Regions from separate parts of the Roseixanthobacter finlandensis genome, predicted to be linked through region 3. Evidence: predicted binding sites of a transcription regulator. Region 3 holds the regulator's gene; each other region holds the start of a gene.

Region 1 (5,452 bases), 1.5 Mb from region 3:
GCTGATGGACGAAGGGCGCATGGCGCTGCCCTATCACGCCGGCCTCGATGCGGAGACCCGCGCCCGCCACCAGGACCGCTTCCTGAAGGAAGACGGCATCGTGATGGTGGCCACCGTCGCCTTCGGCATGGGCATCGACAAGCCGGACGTGCGGTTCGTGGTGCATCTCGACCTGCCGAAGAGCATCGAAGCTTATTATCAGGAGACCGGCCGCGCCGGCCGCGACGGCCTGCCCTCCGAAGCGCTGCTGCTCTACGGCGTCGAGGATGTGGCGAAGCTGATCCAGTTCGTGGAAGCCTCGGACGCGCCCGAAGCCCGCAAGCGCGTGGAGCGGCAGAAGCTCGATGCCCTGCTCGGCCTGTGCGAGACCGCCAATTGCCGGCGCCAGGTGCTGCTGTCCTATTTCGAGGAGCAGCGCGACGAGCCGTGCGGCAATTGCGATACCTGCCTGGAGCCGGTGCGCACCTATGACGGCACCCAGGCGGTGCAGAAGCTGCTCTCCTGCGTCTATCGCACCGGCGAGCGCTTCGGCGCCGGCCATGTGATCGACGTGCTCGTGGGCGCGACCACGGAGAAGATCACCAAATTCCGCCACGAGGCGCTGAGCACGTTCGGCATCGGCAAGGAAACCTCGCGGGACGAATGGCGCGCCATCGTCCGCCAGGTGGTGGCGCTCGGCCTGTTGCAGGTGGATGTGGAGGGGCATGGCGGCCTGTCTTTGTCCGCCGCCTGCCGCCCGGTGCTGCGCGGGGAACGGCGCATCGAGCTGAAGGTGGAGGCGCGCACCCGCGCGGCGCGGGTCACCGGCGGGGCGCGGGCGCCGAAGGCCGCGCTCTCCGATCCGCACGACGAGGCGCTGTACCAGAAATTGCGCGCGCTGCGCCTGGAGCTGGCGCGCGCGCAGGGCGTGCCGCCTTATGTGATCTTCCACGACACGACGCTGATGGAAATCGCCCGCGCCCGCCCGCGCTCGCTGGCCGGGCTCGGCGATGTGTCCGGCGTCGGCGAGGCCAAGCTGGAGCGCTACGGCCCGCAATTCCTCAAGGCCGTGCGCGAGGCGTAGGACCGATCGCCATTCAGGGTTCGGCGCGATTGTAGCAGAGCATCGTCATGCACGGGCTTGTCCCGCGCATCCACGCGGTAACGCAGGCGCCAGCTTTGCAAGCCTCGTGCAATCGGCGCCGCGTGGATGGCCGGGACGAGCCCGGCCATGACGAACGAAGGGGCGATGACCGAAAGACATAGAGAAAGGGCGCGCACTCAGAGGCCCCACGTCACTGAATGTCGATCCGCCCTCTAACGCGTTGAATAGGTGGCGTTTTCGGCCGGGCCGTGCGGGCCGCCCCCCGCGCTTAAAGCTTTTTCTGAAGACACGGGCGCAACAGCACCCTTCGCAACGAAAAAGGGCGCAGCTTGCGCCGCGCCCTTTCCGTGATCCAACCGCTGGAAAGCGATCAGTAATCCATGCCGCCGCCGGGCATCTGGGGCATGGCGGCCCCGCCCTTCTTGGGCACTTCGGCGATCAGCGCTTCCGTGGTGATGAGCAGCGAAGCCACCGAGGCGGCATCCTGCAGGGCGGTGCGCACGACCTTGGTGGGGTCGATGATGCCGGCCTTCACCATGTCGACATATTCGCCGGTCTGGGCGTTGTAGCCGAAAGAATATTCCGGGTTTTCCAGGATCTTGCCGACCACGACCGAACCATCGTCGCCCGCATTCTGGACGATCTGGCGGGCCGGGGTCTGGATCGCGCGGCGCACGATCTCGATGCCAGTCTTCTGGTCGGGATTCTCGACCGTGATGCCAGCCAGCACCGCGATGGAGCGCAGCAGCGCCACGCCGCCGCCGGGAACGATGCCTTCTTCCACCGCAGCGCGGGTGGCGTGCAGGGCGTCGTCGACGCGATCCTTCTTTTCCTTCACTTCCACTTCCGTGGAGCCGCCAACGCGGATGACGGCGACGCCACCGGCGAGCTTCGCCAGACGCTCCTGGAGCTTCTCACGGTCGTAGTCCGAGGTGGTCTCCTCGATCTGCGCCTTGATCTGCGCCACGCGGGCTTCGATGTCGGCCTTCTCGCCGGCGCCGTCCACGATCGTGGTGTTTTCCTTCTCGATCACGACCTTCTTGGCGCGGCCGAGCATGGAAAGATCGACGCTGTCGAGCTTGATGCCGAGGTCTTCCGAGATCGCCTGGCCGCCGGTGAGGATAGCGATATCCTGCAGCATGGCCTTACGGCGATCGCCGAAGCCGGGAGCCTTGACGGCCGCGACCTTGAGGCCGCCGCGCAGCTTGTTCACGACGAGGGTGGCGAGGGCTTCGCCTTCCACGTCTTCCGCGATGATCACGAGCGGCTTGCCGGACTGCACGACGGCTTCGAGAACCGGCAGCAATTCCTGGAGGCCCGAGAGCTTCTTCTCGTTGATGAGGATATAGGGATCCTCGAACTCAACGCGCATCTTCTCGGCATTGGTGACGAAATAGGGCGAGAGATAACCGCGGTCGAACTGCATGCCTTCGACGACGTCGAGCTCGCTCTCGGCGGTCTTGGCTTCCTCGACGGTGATCACGCCTTCGTTGCCAACCCGCTCCATGGCCTCGGCCAGGAACTTGCCGACTTCGGCGTCGCCATTGGCGGAGATGGTGCCGACCTGGGCGATCTCGGCGTTCGAGGTCACCTTCTTGGAATTGGCGGCCAGATCCTTGACGATGGCGGCGACCGCGAGGTCGATGCCGCGCTTCAGATCCATCGGGTTCATGCCGGCGGCAACCGACTTGGCACCTTCGCGGACGATCGCCTGGGCGAGCACCGTGGCGGTGGTGGTGCCGTCGCCGGCCAGGTCATTGGTCTTGGAGGCGACTTCGCGCAGCAGCTGGGCGCCGAGGTTCTCGAACTTGTCTTCGAGCTCGATTTCCTTGGCGACGGTCACGCCGTCCTTGGTGATGCGCGGGGCGCCATAGGACTTCTCGATCACCACGTTGCGGCCCTTGGGACCGAGGGTGACCTTCACGGCGTTGGCGAGAATGTCGACGCCGCGCAGCAAGCGATCGCGCGCATCAACGGAGAATTTTACTTCTTTGGCAGCCATGTGCCGTCTCCTGAATTTCGAGGAACGTGGAGGGAAAGGCGAATGCTCAGGCGATCACGCCGAGAATGTCGCTTTCCTTCATGATGAGCAGGTCCTGGCCGTCGATCTTCACCTCGGAGCCGGACCACTTGCCGAACAGCACGCGATCGCCGGCCTTCACGTCGAGGGCGACAATGGTGCCGCTTTCGTCACGCGCGCCAGGGCCCACGGAAACCACCTCGCCCTCCTGGGGCTTTTCCTTGGCGGTGTCGGGGATAATGATGCCGCCAGCAGTCTTCTGCTCCGCTTCAATGCGCTTCACGACCACGCGGTCATGTAAAGGGCGGAAACCCATCGGGAACCTCCGGTTCAATGTTTGATCTTTTTCACGGGCGCGGCATCACGGCCGCGGCCCAGCCTGATCTAGGAGGGGCTCCATCCCCTCGCAAGGGCAGACGCGCGGATTATTAGCACTCTTCGATGGTGAGTGCTACCGGCCAGGATCAGACTGGCCTGCCGCACTCAGCATGGCGCTGGTTCAGGATGCGCGCGCACCCGGTTGCGCCCGTCCTTCTTGGCCATGTAGAGCGCCGCGTCGGCGCGCGCCAGCATGGCATCGAACGTCTCGTCCTCCGTGCGCATCGCGGCGATACCGACGCTGATGGTGAGGCTGATCACATCCGCGCAGCGGGAGGAGACGCGCAGCTCCGAGATGCGGGCGCGGATTTGCTCGCAGCTGGTCGCTGCCGCCTCCGGGGTGCGCCCGGCGAACAGCAGGGCGAATTCTTCCCCGCCGGTGCGGGCGAACACCGCATTCGTGCCGATCATGTCGGCCACGGCGTGGGCAACGCACTGAAGCACCTCGTCGCCCGCGGCATGGCCGTGGCTGTCATTGATGTGCTTGAAATCATCCAGGTCCATGACCGCGACGCTCAGCGCCGTCGCGTCGGCGCGGGCGCGGGCGAAGGCTTCGCCCGCCAGTTCCAGAAACCGCCGGCGGTTCAGCGCCTGCGTCAGGTCGTCGGTGGTGGCGAGCTTGGAGAGGCGGCTTTCCAGGCGCCGGCTCAGCTCCATCTCGCGCAGCAGCTGGCGGTTCAGCCGGTAGAAGCGCTGGGCGAGGAACGCCGCCACCAGCACCAGCGCCGTCGCCGCTGTGAGCGAGAGATAGAGCCAGCGCAGGCTCGGCCTCGGGGCCTCGAAGATGAAGCCGGCGAGGGGGAAATGCTCCGGCATCATGCCCGCGTCGGCGAACTGGTCGGCGATCCGGCGCCAGCGCGCTTCGCTCTGATAGCCGAGGTCCACCACGTCGGCGATGATCAGCGGGCGCATGGCGTCGGCCTCGAATTCCAGCCGGCGGCGCTCGAAGCCCGGTGCATAATCGCGCAGGATCAGTTCGATGATCTCCTGCTGATGGTCGAGCGCATATTGCCAGCCCCGCAGGGAGGCATCGCGCACCGCCCGCGCAAGCTCCGGCCGGTCCCCGGCGATGCCCGAGGTGGTGAACAGGGTGTCGCCGTAGAAATCGATTCCCAGCTCGCGCGGGTTGAACGTCTGGTAGGGCACGTCGTGGCGCAGCAGGGTGAACGGCTCGGTGGAGGTGTAGGCATTGATGGCGGCGATATCGCCTTGCGCCAGCACCAGCGGATCGCCGCCGTACGGCAGGAGCTGGAGCTTGTTCGGCCACAGGCCGAGCGCATGCAGATAGGCGAGCACCTCGGCGGAGTGCTCCTCGATCATCACCTTCCTGCCGCGCAGGTCGGCTGGCCCGTTGATGCCGTCGCCGCGCCGCGCCAGCACCACAAACGGCGAGTGCTGGAAGATCGCGGCCAGTGCCACCAACGGGCGCCCTTTGGCGCGGTCCACGATCAGCGAGGAATTGCCGACCCCGAACGCGGCCGCCCCGGACAGCACCGCGGCGACGGGATCGATGGCGGGGCCACCCTCGATCAATGACACGTCCAGGCCCGCGTCCCGGTAGAAGCCCTTCGCAACAGCGGCGTAGAAGCCGGCGAACTGGAATTGATGGGACCATTTCAGCTGGATCCGCACCGGCTCCAGCCCGGAAGGGCTCGCCGCCGACTGGGCGTGCGCCGGCGAACAGGCCGTGAGGCAGATGAATGCGACAAAGCCGGCCAGGATCGAAGCGCTGAAGCACACCGCAAAAGGGCGCGGCATTGTTTTTGTCCCACGCGAGCGTGAAATGTTACCGCTGCCCCTGCGCGACGTCCATGGAAACCGCCATATCTCCGTCATCCCTGTCAGCAGTCTCCCGCCTTCGCTGCTAACGCCTTGAATTTGAACTCATATACCAAATTTTAGTCTGGCTCGCGCAAGGTTGCGAGCCGACAATCCTTTGGCCCATGATCGATTGGGGCACCGCACGGAGG
Region 2 (5,452 bases), 1.7 Mb from region 3:
GCCGTCATGGCCGGGCTTGTCCCGGCCAACCACGCCAAGCGGCGGGCGCATCGGCCCGCCGGCGGTCACGGCATCACGCGCCGCGCCAGCACGAACAAGAGGCCCGCCGTCACCAGCGCGGGCAAGGTCGCGCCGAGGTCGGGGAGATAAGCCGTCACCGCATGGAAGGTGGCGATGCCGATGCCCCAGGACAGGATGCCGGCGATGTTCCACCCGCCGGAAAACCAATAGGCGCCACGCACGCGGGTGATCTCGTCGACCGCGATGCGGCGCTTGCGCACGATGAAATGGTCCGCCAGCACCACGCCGAACAGCGGCGCGAACACCGAGCCGATCAGCAGCAGGAAGCCTTCATACTGGGCCAGCGGCACCAGCAAGGCGATCAGCGTGCACAGGGCGCCGAAGCCGAGCGCGAGATGCGGCACCGCGACCGGCACCAAGGTGCCGGTGGAGACGGCCGCCGAATGGATATCCGCGAAGGCGTTGTCGGTTTCGTCCAGCAGGATCAGCAGCAGCGCGAAGCCGCCGCCGGCGGTGGCGAGCGCCACCACGATGGTGCCCTCCCCGCCCGAGGCCAGGGCATAGGCCGCGCCGAGCCCGTAGAACCAGATGTTGGCCACCAGATAGCCGAGCGCGCTGCCCCGGAAGATGCTGCTGGAGGATTTGCCGAAGCGGGTATAATCGGAAATCAGCGGCAGCCAGGACAGCGGCATGGCCACCACCAGGTCGATGGCGCCGCCGAAGCTCATCTCGCCGGTGCCAGGCTTGGCGAACAGCGCGGCGAGATCATAATTGGCCATGAGCCGCCAGGTGAGCCACACCGCCGCGCCGAGCAGCAAATAGAGCCCCCAGGCGCGCAAAAACCGCCGCACGAACGATACCGGCCCCATCACCGCGATCGCGGTCGCGAGCACGCCGAACAGCAAGGTCCACACGCCCGGCAGCGAGAAGCCGAACGCCTGTTTGGACAAGGCTTCCGCCGCCTCGCCCATGATGATGATCTCGAACGCGCCCCAGCCCACCAATTGCACCATATTGATGAGCGTCGGCAGGATCGCGCCGCGCAGGCCGAGCGTGGGCCGCAGGCTCGCCATGGCCGACAATCCCGAATCGGCGCCGATCACGCCCACTCCCGCGAGCAGGACCACGCCGAGCACGGTGCCGGCGATGATCGCGAGGAACGCCGTGCCGAGGCTGAGCGCGGGAACCAGCAGCGCGCCCGCCTGGAGCACCAGCAGGCCGATGCCGAGGCTGAACCAGAGGGCGAAGGCATCCGAGCCGGAAAACACCCGTCGACGGGCGGGCACGGGTGTCAGGGGATCATAGGTGGTGGCGGCGGATTCCATCGTTTCACTCAACAGCGCTGGCGCGGCCGGAGCGTTGTGGGCCCGGCGCGCAGGATTGGGCCGCGGCGCCTGAGGCTGTGCGGAGTCCGGATCCATCTAAAGCGCGTTGCCCATCGAGGGAAGCGGGCATCCGACGTATTGCAAGATTTCGCCGCGCATTTCGCGGCCCAAGGGCACCGGGATCAGAAGAGCTCTAATCCAGATCAAGGTGAACCGGCAGCATCTCCAATTGTTCGCGCACTTCCCGCGCGGTCGCCAGCATCAGCCGCATGCGCCTCTTCTGCATGCGCGCGACGTCGGTCTCGCGCTCCCGGCTCTGTTCGAGAATGACGAAAAATTCGTGCTCCACGGTGGGAAAGGTGTGCTTGATGCGGAAATCCACCGCGCCCAGGGCGTGCAGTTCCTCGATGATCAGCACGAAGCTGCTGGGGGTGAAGCACCAGGCATGGCAATCCACATAGGCTTCATTCTCCGGGTCGCTCTGCTCTCGGAACACGCCGTAGGATTGCCAGATCGGGCATCCCGAGAAACTCGGCGTGCCCAGCGGGCCGGGACTCCAGGCCACGCGCCCGTCGCTGCTGACGACGGAGGTCTCATATTCGAACCGGGTGGCGCGGCTGTGCTTGGTGAGGCCCAGCCGATTGGCTTCCAGCCAGCCCGCCGTGGTGCTGAGCGGACGGAAGAAATCGAAGCACCAGCGCTTGTCCGGCACCGCGAGCGCGATCACCGCGCCCGGCTTCAGCAGCACCGAGAGCGAGCGCAGGAACGCGACCGGATCCGGAATATGTTCGAGCACATGGCTGGCGATGCAGGCATCGAACGCGCCGTGATAGACCTTGGGGATGGCGTCCACCATCGGCCCGGCGCGCCAGACGAAGTCCACGCGCTCGATGCGGGAGACATCGACATCCACGTGGTCGCGGTATTTTTCCCGCAAGTCCTGTTCGCTGGCGTGATCGATGGAATAGACGTTCCATCCATCCTCCCGGCTGCACACCGGGCGAAACAACGGCCCGATCTCGAGCACGCGCATGCTCTTGTCGATGCCGTGAAGCAGCTTTTGCGAACGATCCATCCGGTCCTCAAGGCGTCGCGCGCGCTCCCGTTGCGCACACGCCCGTCGCGCGCGCAACGCGGCAGTTCAAACCTCGCGCGACGGTCAAACGCCGCACGATCGTCAAACGTCGCACGACCGGCGGCGGACAAGCGCCGCCGGCTGGACGTGCCGGCTCAGCTGCACCGCACGTAGACCATGGTGCCGTAGCGCTTGGAGACTTCCGGATCGACCCATTTGAGCACCAGCACCTGGCCGTCCCAGCGCAGCACCTGGCGGTCGCGCTGGCCGCCGGCGGGGTCCTCGGGCGGTCCGATGAAGGTGGGGCCGCCGGCCGCCTTGGACACCAGTTCGGTGAGCTTGTTGTCGTCGGCGAGATACATCATCACACCCCCATTGGGGCCGGCGGTGATGACATAGGGATTGCTGCATTGCGCGCGCGCCTGGGTCTCGGTGCGGGCGGCGTCCTCGGGGCGATGGTACGCGGCGAGGCCGTAGCGGCCGACCAGGCTGGCGGCGGGAATCGGGCTGGTATATTGCGGCGCCGCCGGCGGGGGCGGCTCGCTCGGCGTGGTGGCGCAGGCGCCGAGGCCAAGGCCGCCGATGACGGCCGCGACCATGCCGAGGCGATAGAAGAAAATGGCGGAACGGCGGACAGGGCCGGTGTCGCAGGAATCCCCGGCGACGGACCGAACTGCGGACTGAGACATTCACACACTCCGAGGCGAGAGCTTACTTGAATACGGCAACCCGCATGCGGCACCGCGCCCGTCGGGGAAACAGGGCGAGGCGCAACCATAAAGCCTGTTCGGCGCGGCGTCGATGCTTGGCCCTGCACACAAATTCACGTTGTCGCCGCCCCGACACGCTGCGGATGTCACTTTATGCGGCGATCTCTTACACATTGGTAAGTCCGCCTGCCTTGACGCGCGGGCGGCGGCTCCTTATCTCCGGCCGGGATTGGCACTCCCGTCGCGTGAGTGCCAAAGACCGCGGGCCTCCGGCCCGCTCCAATACCAAAAGGATCATGCCCATGTCCTTCCGCCCTTTGCATGACCGCGTGGTCGTGAAGCGCATCGAAGCCGAGCAGAAGACCGCCGGCGGAATCATCATCCCCGACACCGCCAAGGAAAAGCCCCAGGAGGGCGAAGTCGTGGCCGTGGGCCCCGGCGCCCGTGACGACAGCGGCAAGGTGGTCGCGCTCGACGTGAAGGCGGGCGACCGCGTCCTGTTCGGCAAATGGTCCGGCACCGAAGTGAAGGTGGACGGCCAGGACCTGCTCATCATGAAGGAAAGCGACATCCTCGGCGTCATCGCCTGAAGGCTCTCCCTTTCGCTTCCCTCGCAATAGATATTCAGGAGACGGCACATGGCTGCCAAGGACGTAAAATTTTCCGGCGATGCCCGCGAGAAGATGCTGCGCGGCGTTGATATCCTCGCCAATGCGGTGAAGGTGACGCTCGGCCCCAAGGGCCGCAACGTCGTGATCGAGAAGAGCTTCGGCGCCCCCCGCATCACCAAGGACGGCGTGACCGTCGCCAAGGAAATCGAGCTGGAAGACAAGTTCGAGAACCTCGGCGCCCAGCTGGTGCGCGAAGTCGCCTCCAAGACCAATGATCTGGCTGGCGACGGCACCACAACCGCCACCGTGCTCGCCCAGGCGATCGTGAAGGAAGGCGCCAAGTCGGTCGCCGCCGGCATGAACCCGATGGATCTCAAGCGCGGCATCGATCTCGCCGTCGCCGCCGCCATTTCCGACATCAAGGGCCGCGCCAAGAAGGTGTCGTCCTCCGCCGAAGTCGCGCAGGTCGGCACGATTTCCGCCAATGGCGATTCGTCCATCGGCGAGATGATCGCTGGCGCCATGCAGCGCGTGGGCAATGAAGGCGTCATCACCGTCGAGGAAGCCAAGACCGCCGAGACCGAGCTCGAAGTGGTCGAAGGCATGCAGTTCGACCGCGGCTATCTCTCTCCCTATTTCGTCACCAATGCGGAGAAGATGATCGCCGACCTGGAAGATCCCTACATCCTGATCTTCGAGAAGAAGCTTTCCGGCCTTCAGCCGATCCTGCCCGTGCTCGAAGCCGTCGTTCAGTCCGGCAAGCCGCTGGTGATCGTGGCCGAGGACGTGGAAGGCGAGGCGCTCGCCACCCTGGTGGTGAACAAGCTGCGCGGCGGCCTGAAGGTCGCGGCCGTGAAGGCTCCCGGCTTCGGCGATCGCCGCAAGGCCATGCTGGAGGATATCGCGATCCTCACCGGCGGCCAGGTGATCTCGGAAGATCTCGGCATCAAGCTTGAGAACGTGACGCTGGCCCAGCTCGGCCGCGCCAAGAAGGTCATCCTGGAAAAGGAAAAGACCACGATCGTGGACGGCGTCGGCGAGAAGGCCGACATCGAAGCGCGCGTGAACCAGATCAAGGCGCAGATCGAGGAAACCTCCTCGGACTACGACCGTGAGAAGCTCCAGGAGCGTCTGGCCAAGCTCGCCGGCGGCGTCGCCGTCATCCGCGTCGGCGGTTCGACCGAAGTGGAAGTGAAGGAAAAGAAGGATCGCGTCGACGACGCCCTGAACGCCACCCGCGCTGCGGTGGAAGAAGGCATCGTCCCCGGCGGCGGCATCGCTCTCCTGCGCGCCAAGAAGGCCGTCGAGGCGCTGACCTCCGACAATTCCGACATCGCCGCCGGCATCAAGATCGTGCTGCGCGCGCTTGAAGCCCCGATCCGCCAGATCGCCGAGAATTCCGGCGTGGAAGGCTCGATCGTGGTCGGCAAGGTGCTGGAATCCAACGACGCGAACTTCGGCTTCAACGCCCAGACCGAAGAATATGTGGACATGATCCAGGCCGGCATCGTCGATCCGGCCAAGGTCGTGCGCACCGCGCTCCAGGATGCGGCCTCCATCGCCGCCCTGATCGTCACCACCGAAGCCCTCATCGCCGAGCTGCCCAAGAAGGACAGCGGCATGCCCCAGATGCCGGGCGGCGGCATGGGTGGCATGGGCGGCATGGGCGGCATGGACTTCTGAAGAAGTCCATCCGACCAAGACGTTGAA
Region 3 (5,452 bases):
GGTGGAGAAGGTTTGCATCTGCACGCCCTCCGGCATCACCGCACCGGGCACCAGCACGAAGCCGGGCTGGGTCACGACGGTCGCCGTCACCGGCTGCTGCACCACATAACTCTGGATCAGGACCTGCTGGTCGGGGGTCACGGTCACATAGCCCGACGGCTGGGTGACGATGACCGCCGAGGTCTGGGCGCTGGCGGCGGAACCGCCGAGCACCAGGGCGAGGACGCCGACGGCGCCGGCAAGATGTTTATTCATGGCGAAATCTCCTGTCCTTCCCGTCATCCAGGGGGAACGCGGCGCGCACCGGGGCGTTCCCATGGGCGCCCCCCCCCAGCCCCCGCCGCCCCCGAACCCGGGAGGTAACGGGAGCTGCCGGGGAACGCGCCTTTCGGCACCGCGCATACGAAACCAGCTTGGCGGGTGCGTGCGGCTCGGCCATGGTGGCGTGGGAGGCAAGACTTCAAGTGTCGCACCATATGGAAGTCGCGCCGGGGTGCCTCTATTGGCCGGAATTCCTCGACCGCTCCGGCCAGGAGGCCCTGGTGGGCGAGATCAATACCATCCTGGCCGAGGCGCCCCTGTTCACGCCCCGCATGCCGCGCACCGGGAAAGCGTTTTCCGTCCGCATGAGCAATTGCGGCCCGCTGGGCTGGGTGTCGGACGAGGCCGGCTATCGCTATCAATCCTTTCACCCGGACACGCGGGCGCCGTGGCCGCCCATGCCGGCCGCCCTGCTCGATGCCTGGAACCGTCTCACCGGCGCCGCCGCGCCGCCGCAGGCATGCCTGATCAATTGGTACGCGCCCGACGCCCGCATGAGCCTGCACCAGGACCGCGACGAACACGATTTCACAGCGCCCGTGCTCTCGCTCTCGCTGGGCGACACCGCGCTGTTTCGCCTCGGCGGCACGGAGCGGCGGAGCCCGACCCGTTCGCTGCGGCTCGCCTCGGGCGATGCCCTGCTGCTGTCGGGCGAAAGCCGCCTTGCCTTTCATGGCATCGACCGCATCCTGCCCGGCACCTCGACTTTGCTGCCGCACCCCGGCCGCTTCAACCTGACGCTGCGGCGGGTCGACCCTGCCGAACTGGACCCCGCCGAACCTGCGACATCGGCGCGGGCCACGCTTCCGCCCGCTTTCGCCGCCAAGACGCCATGATGGGTCTGGCCGCAATGGACTTGCCGTAATGGGATTGCCGAAGATGAAGATCCGCCTCGCGCTCTCGCTCGCCGTGCTGCTGGTTTCGGGCGGGCTTGCCGGAGCAGCCGAGCCCGTTTTTCCAAAGGGCACGCTGGTGGGCGTCGTGCCGCCCGACGGCATGGTGGAGAGCGCCACCTTCTCCGGCTTCGAGGACCGCAGCAAAGCCGCCTCCCTTCTCATCATCGAAATGCCGCCCCAGGCCTATCCCCAGATCGAGGCCGGCTTCACCGATGCGGCGCTCGCCACCAAGGGCATCACCGTGGAAAGCCGCGGGCCGCTGGTGACTGACCCCAAGAGCCTGCCCGAATCCTCGGCATTGCGTGAGGCGCAGACCCTGCTGGTGATCGGCAAGCAGAGCGCCGGGCCGGTGGTCGCCAAGAAATGGATCCTGCTCGCGGGTTCTGCGAAGGGCACGGCACTCATCACGGTGCAGATCCCGGAGGCGAATGCGGGGGACCTTTCCGACGAAGCCGTGCGCAAGAGCCTGATGACGCTCGCTTTCCGTGCCCCGCCCTCGACCCAGGAACAATTGGCCGGCCTGCCGTTCAAGCTCGGCGACCTTGCAGGCTTCCGGGTGGTGAAAGTCATCGGCAACACGGCCGCGGTGCTGACCGAGGGCGACAAGGACGTGGTGGAAAGCGCCAGCCAGCCGATCTTCGTGGTCGGAGTTTCGCCCGGCACGCCGCGCGAGGATGATCGCGGGCAGTTCGCCCTGCGCTCGCTCTCCTCGGTGCCGGCGGTGCGCGACATGCACATCGACCGGGCCGAGCCGCTGCGCATCGGCGGCCAACCGGGCTTCGAGATCATCGCCACCGCCAAGGATGCGGCATCCGGGGCGGACGTGAAGGTGATCCAATGGCTGCGGTTCGGCTCGAACGCCCATATCCGCATGATCACGGTGGTGAAGGCGGATGCCTTCCAGGATACCTACACCCGGGTGCGGGCGATCCGCGACGGCATCGAGTCCAACTGAGCGCACGCCCCCGCGCCGAAACACGCCGCGCCCAAACAAAAAGCCGCCGCGCTCCATGGCGCGACGGCTTTCGTCTTCGGTCAATCACACCGGCTCAAGGCCCGACGTCAGAAGGCCGGGCGTCAGTTCGCGGAACCGTTCTCGGCCTTGGCCTCGCCCGGCGCCACCTTGGGGCCACCGCGCGAAACACCGACCATGGCGGGACGCAGGACCCGGTCGCCGATCACATAGCCCGATTGCACCACCTGCACGACGGTCCCGTTGGGAACGCTCGCGTCGGGCACCTCGAACATGGCCTGGTGGAGATTGGGGTCGAATTTCTCCCCCACCGGCTCCACCTTGCGAATGCCGTGCTTCTCCAGGCCCTTGTGAAGGCTGCGCTCGGTCAGTTCCAGGCCGTCGAGCAGCGCCTTGAACGCGCCTTCCGCCTTTTCCTTGGCTTCCGCCTCCACCGCGCCGAGGGCGCGGGCGAGATCATCGGCGACGTTCAATACATCGCGTGCGAAGGAGGCGATGCCATAGGTCTTGGCATCGGCCACTTCCTTTTCGGCCCGGCGGCGGATGTTCTCCGCTTCCGCATAGGCGCGCAGGAACTTGTCCTTCAGGTTCGCGACCTCGCCCTCCAGCCGCTGCTTTTCCGCGTGGAGTCCACCGGCCTGTTCCGCCTCGGCGAGCGCTTCCATTTCCGCACCCTCCGGATCGGAGTTCAGGTCGCTATGGGGCTTCGCGTCGTTCGCGCCACCCTGATCGCTCATGCCCATGTCCTCGTCGCTAACAACACCGCCCCACGGGCAGGTGCACCGATTTCGCCCCGCATATCGGGGGCATGGCGGGAAAAATCAAGCCGCGTCGGCACCTGGAGCGCCGAGAACGCGGCTCACGACCCGCGCCGTGAAGTCCACCATGGGCACGATGCGCCCATAATTGAGCCGGGTCGGACCGATCACACCCAGCACCCCCAGCACCCGGCCCTGGCTGTCGTGATACGGCGCGACGATGGTGGAGGAGCCGGAGAGGGAGAACAATTTATTCTCCGAGCCGATGAAGATGCGCAAGGATTGGGCATCCTCCGCCCGGCCGAGCAGATCCACCACGTCGCGCTTCGACTCCAGATCGTCGAACAGCAGGCGAATGCGTTCGAGATCCTCCAGCGCATGGAGATCCTCCAGCAATTTCGCCTGCCCGCGCACGATCAGCTTGCGCTCCGCCGGCACGTCGCCGGACCAGGAGGCAAGGCCCGCCTCCACCACCCGCGCGGTCAGGGCATCCAATTGCTGGCGCAGGTCGCTCAACAGGTTTTCCATCTCGGCCCGCGCCTCGGCCAAGGTGCGGCCGCGAATATGGGCGTTGAGGAAATTGGTCGCCTCGGTCAGCGCCGAGGCCGGCAAGCCGAGCGGCAGCGGCACGGCCCGGTTTTCCACCTGCCCGTCCTCGGACACCAGGATCACCAGGGCCCGGTTGGTATCCAGCGGCACGAATTCCACATGCTTGAGGCGCGGATCGGTCTTGATGGCCGTTACCACGCCGGCGCCGCGCGACAGGCCGGAGAGCAAGGCGGAGGCCTCGCGCAGCACGCCATCGACCGTGTAGCCCTTGGCGGCGGCGGCGACCTGGGATTCGATATTGCGGCGGTCGCCTTCGCTGACGTCGCCGATCTCCATCAGCGCATCGACGAAAAAGCGCAGCCCGCGTTCGGTCGGCAGGCGGCCGGCGCTGGTGTGGGGCGCATAGATCAGCCCGGCCGCCTCCAGGTCCGCCATGACATTGCGCACGGAAGCCGGCGACAGCGACATGGGAATGAGACGGGCGATATTGCGCGAGCCCACCGGCTCGCCGGTGGCGAGATAGCTTTCCACGATCTGGCGGAAAATCTCGCGCGAGCGCTCGTCGATCTGGCCAAGGGCGGCTGAAAAGGGAGGAATGATGGGGTCGATGGGCAAGGCCTCACTCCGGCTCGGGCGGGCGACATGAAACAGGCGGACAGGTTCGCGGTGCCAGTGAGGGTTTCCCCTTGTGGCGCCGAAAATCCGGCAGGTGATCTTGCCGGTTATCTTGCCGCGACACCATCGCCGGTTTGCACGCCGCGCCCGCCTGAACCATGGCGCACGATACCACGCCCCTTGCCCCGGCGCGCGCCCACCCCTAAAACGACGGCCAGTTTCACAACGGATTGGATAGATTATGCGCCCGAGCCGCCGCGCGAGCGACGAGATGCGAGCCGTTTCCTTCGAGCGCAACGTTCTGCGCCACGCCGAGGGCTCGTGCCTCGTCAAGTTCGGCGACACCCATGTGCTGGTGGCGGCGACCCTGGAAGAGCGCCTGCCGCCGTGGCTCAAGGGCCAGGGACGCGGCTGGGTGACGGCGGAATATTCCATGCTGCCGCGCGCCACGCTGGAGCGCACCCGGCGCGAATCCACCACCGGCAAGCAATCCGGCCGCACCCAGGAGATTCAGCGACTGATCGGCCGTTCGCTCCGCTCCGTCACCGATCTCGTCGGCCTCGGCGAACGCCAGATCACGCTCGATTGCGACGTGCTCCAGGCGGACGGCGGCACCCGCACCGCCGCCATCACCGGCGCGTGGATCGCCCTGCACGACTGCATGAGCTGGATGTATTCGCGCTCCATGCTGAAGACCATCCCCCTGCGCGAGCACGTGGCGGCGGTCTCCTGCGGCATTTTCGAGGGCACCCCGGTGCTCGACCTTGATTATCCCGAGGACAGCAAGGCGGAGACCGACGCCAATTTCGTCATGACCGGCTCCGGCGGCATCGTCGAAATCCAGGGCACGGCGGAAAAGACCCCGTTCAGCGAGACCGAATTCCTGCAATTGCTCGCGCTCGCCCGCACCGGCATCAACCAGCTGGTGGATTTGCAGAAGCAGGCGGTGGCCTGATGTCCCATCGCCGGCTCGAAGGGCGGCTGGTGGTCGCCACGCACAATAAGGGCAAGCTCATCGAGATGCGCATGCTGCTCGAACCCCATGGGGTGGAAGCGGTGGCCGCCGGCGAACTGGGCCTGCCCGAGCCCGACGAGACCGGCACCACCTTCGCCGCCAATGCCCGCCTGAAGGCGGTCGCGGCGGCGAGCGCGGCGCAATTGCCGGCGTTTGCCGACGATAGCGGGCTGGTGATCGACGCGCTCGGCGGGCAGCCCGGCATCCACACCGCCCGCTGGGCCGGGCCGGAGCGCGATTTCGAAAAGGCGATGGAAACCATCCAGTCGCTGCTGGTCGCGCGCGGCGCCACGGACTCGGACTCGCGCACCGCCCGCTTCGTCTC

The links. Region 3 encodes HrcA, which represses chaperone genes, less so after heat shock. Its sites were predicted from a motif close to GTTAGCACTCNCNNNNNGNGAGTGCTAAC; they were not measured.
Region 1: a site for HrcA is predicted at 3,532-3,560, ahead of groES (co-chaperone GroES). Genes of this name have one in related genera too.
Region 2: a site for HrcA is predicted at 3,360-3,388, ahead of groES (co-chaperone GroES). Genes of this name have one in related genera too.

What each region holds. Positions count from the first base shown of each region.
Region 1 is NZ_CM195536.1:2,622,512-2,627,963, reverse strand. Features, by position in the region: gene recQ (DNA helicase RecQ) at 1-1,063, shown strand, start outside; gene groL (chaperonin GroEL) at 1,455-3,086, opposite strand; gene groES (co-chaperone GroES) at 3,133-3,420, opposite strand; gene V5G24_RS12240 (ABC transporter substrate-binding protein) at 3,588-5,240, opposite strand.
Region 2 is NZ_CM195536.1:453,257-458,708, reverse strand. Features, by position in the region: gene cytX (putative hydroxymethylpyrimidine transporter CytX) at 66-1,346, opposite strand; gene V5G24_RS02225 (methyltransferase domain-containing protein) at 1,540-2,421, opposite strand; gene V5G24_RS02220 (hypothetical protein) at 2,577-3,110, opposite strand; gene groES (co-chaperone GroES) at 3,434-3,721, shown strand; gene groL (chaperonin GroEL) at 3,770-5,425, shown strand.
Region 3 is NZ_CM195536.1:4,098,692-4,104,143, forward strand. Features, by position in the region: gene V5G24_RS19275 (DUF1236 domain-containing protein) at 1-255, opposite strand, end outside; gene V5G24_RS19280 (alpha-ketoglutarate-dependent dioxygenase AlkB family protein) at 477-1,157, shown strand; gene V5G24_RS19285 (hypothetical protein) at 1,201-2,172, shown strand; gene grpE (nucleotide exchange factor GrpE) at 2,295-2,927, opposite strand; gene hrcA (heat-inducible transcriptional repressor HrcA) at 3,012-4,112, opposite strand; gene rph (ribonuclease PH) at 4,354-5,067, shown strand; gene rdgB (RdgB/HAM1 family non-canonical purine NTP pyrophosphatase) at 5,067-5,452, shown strand, end outside.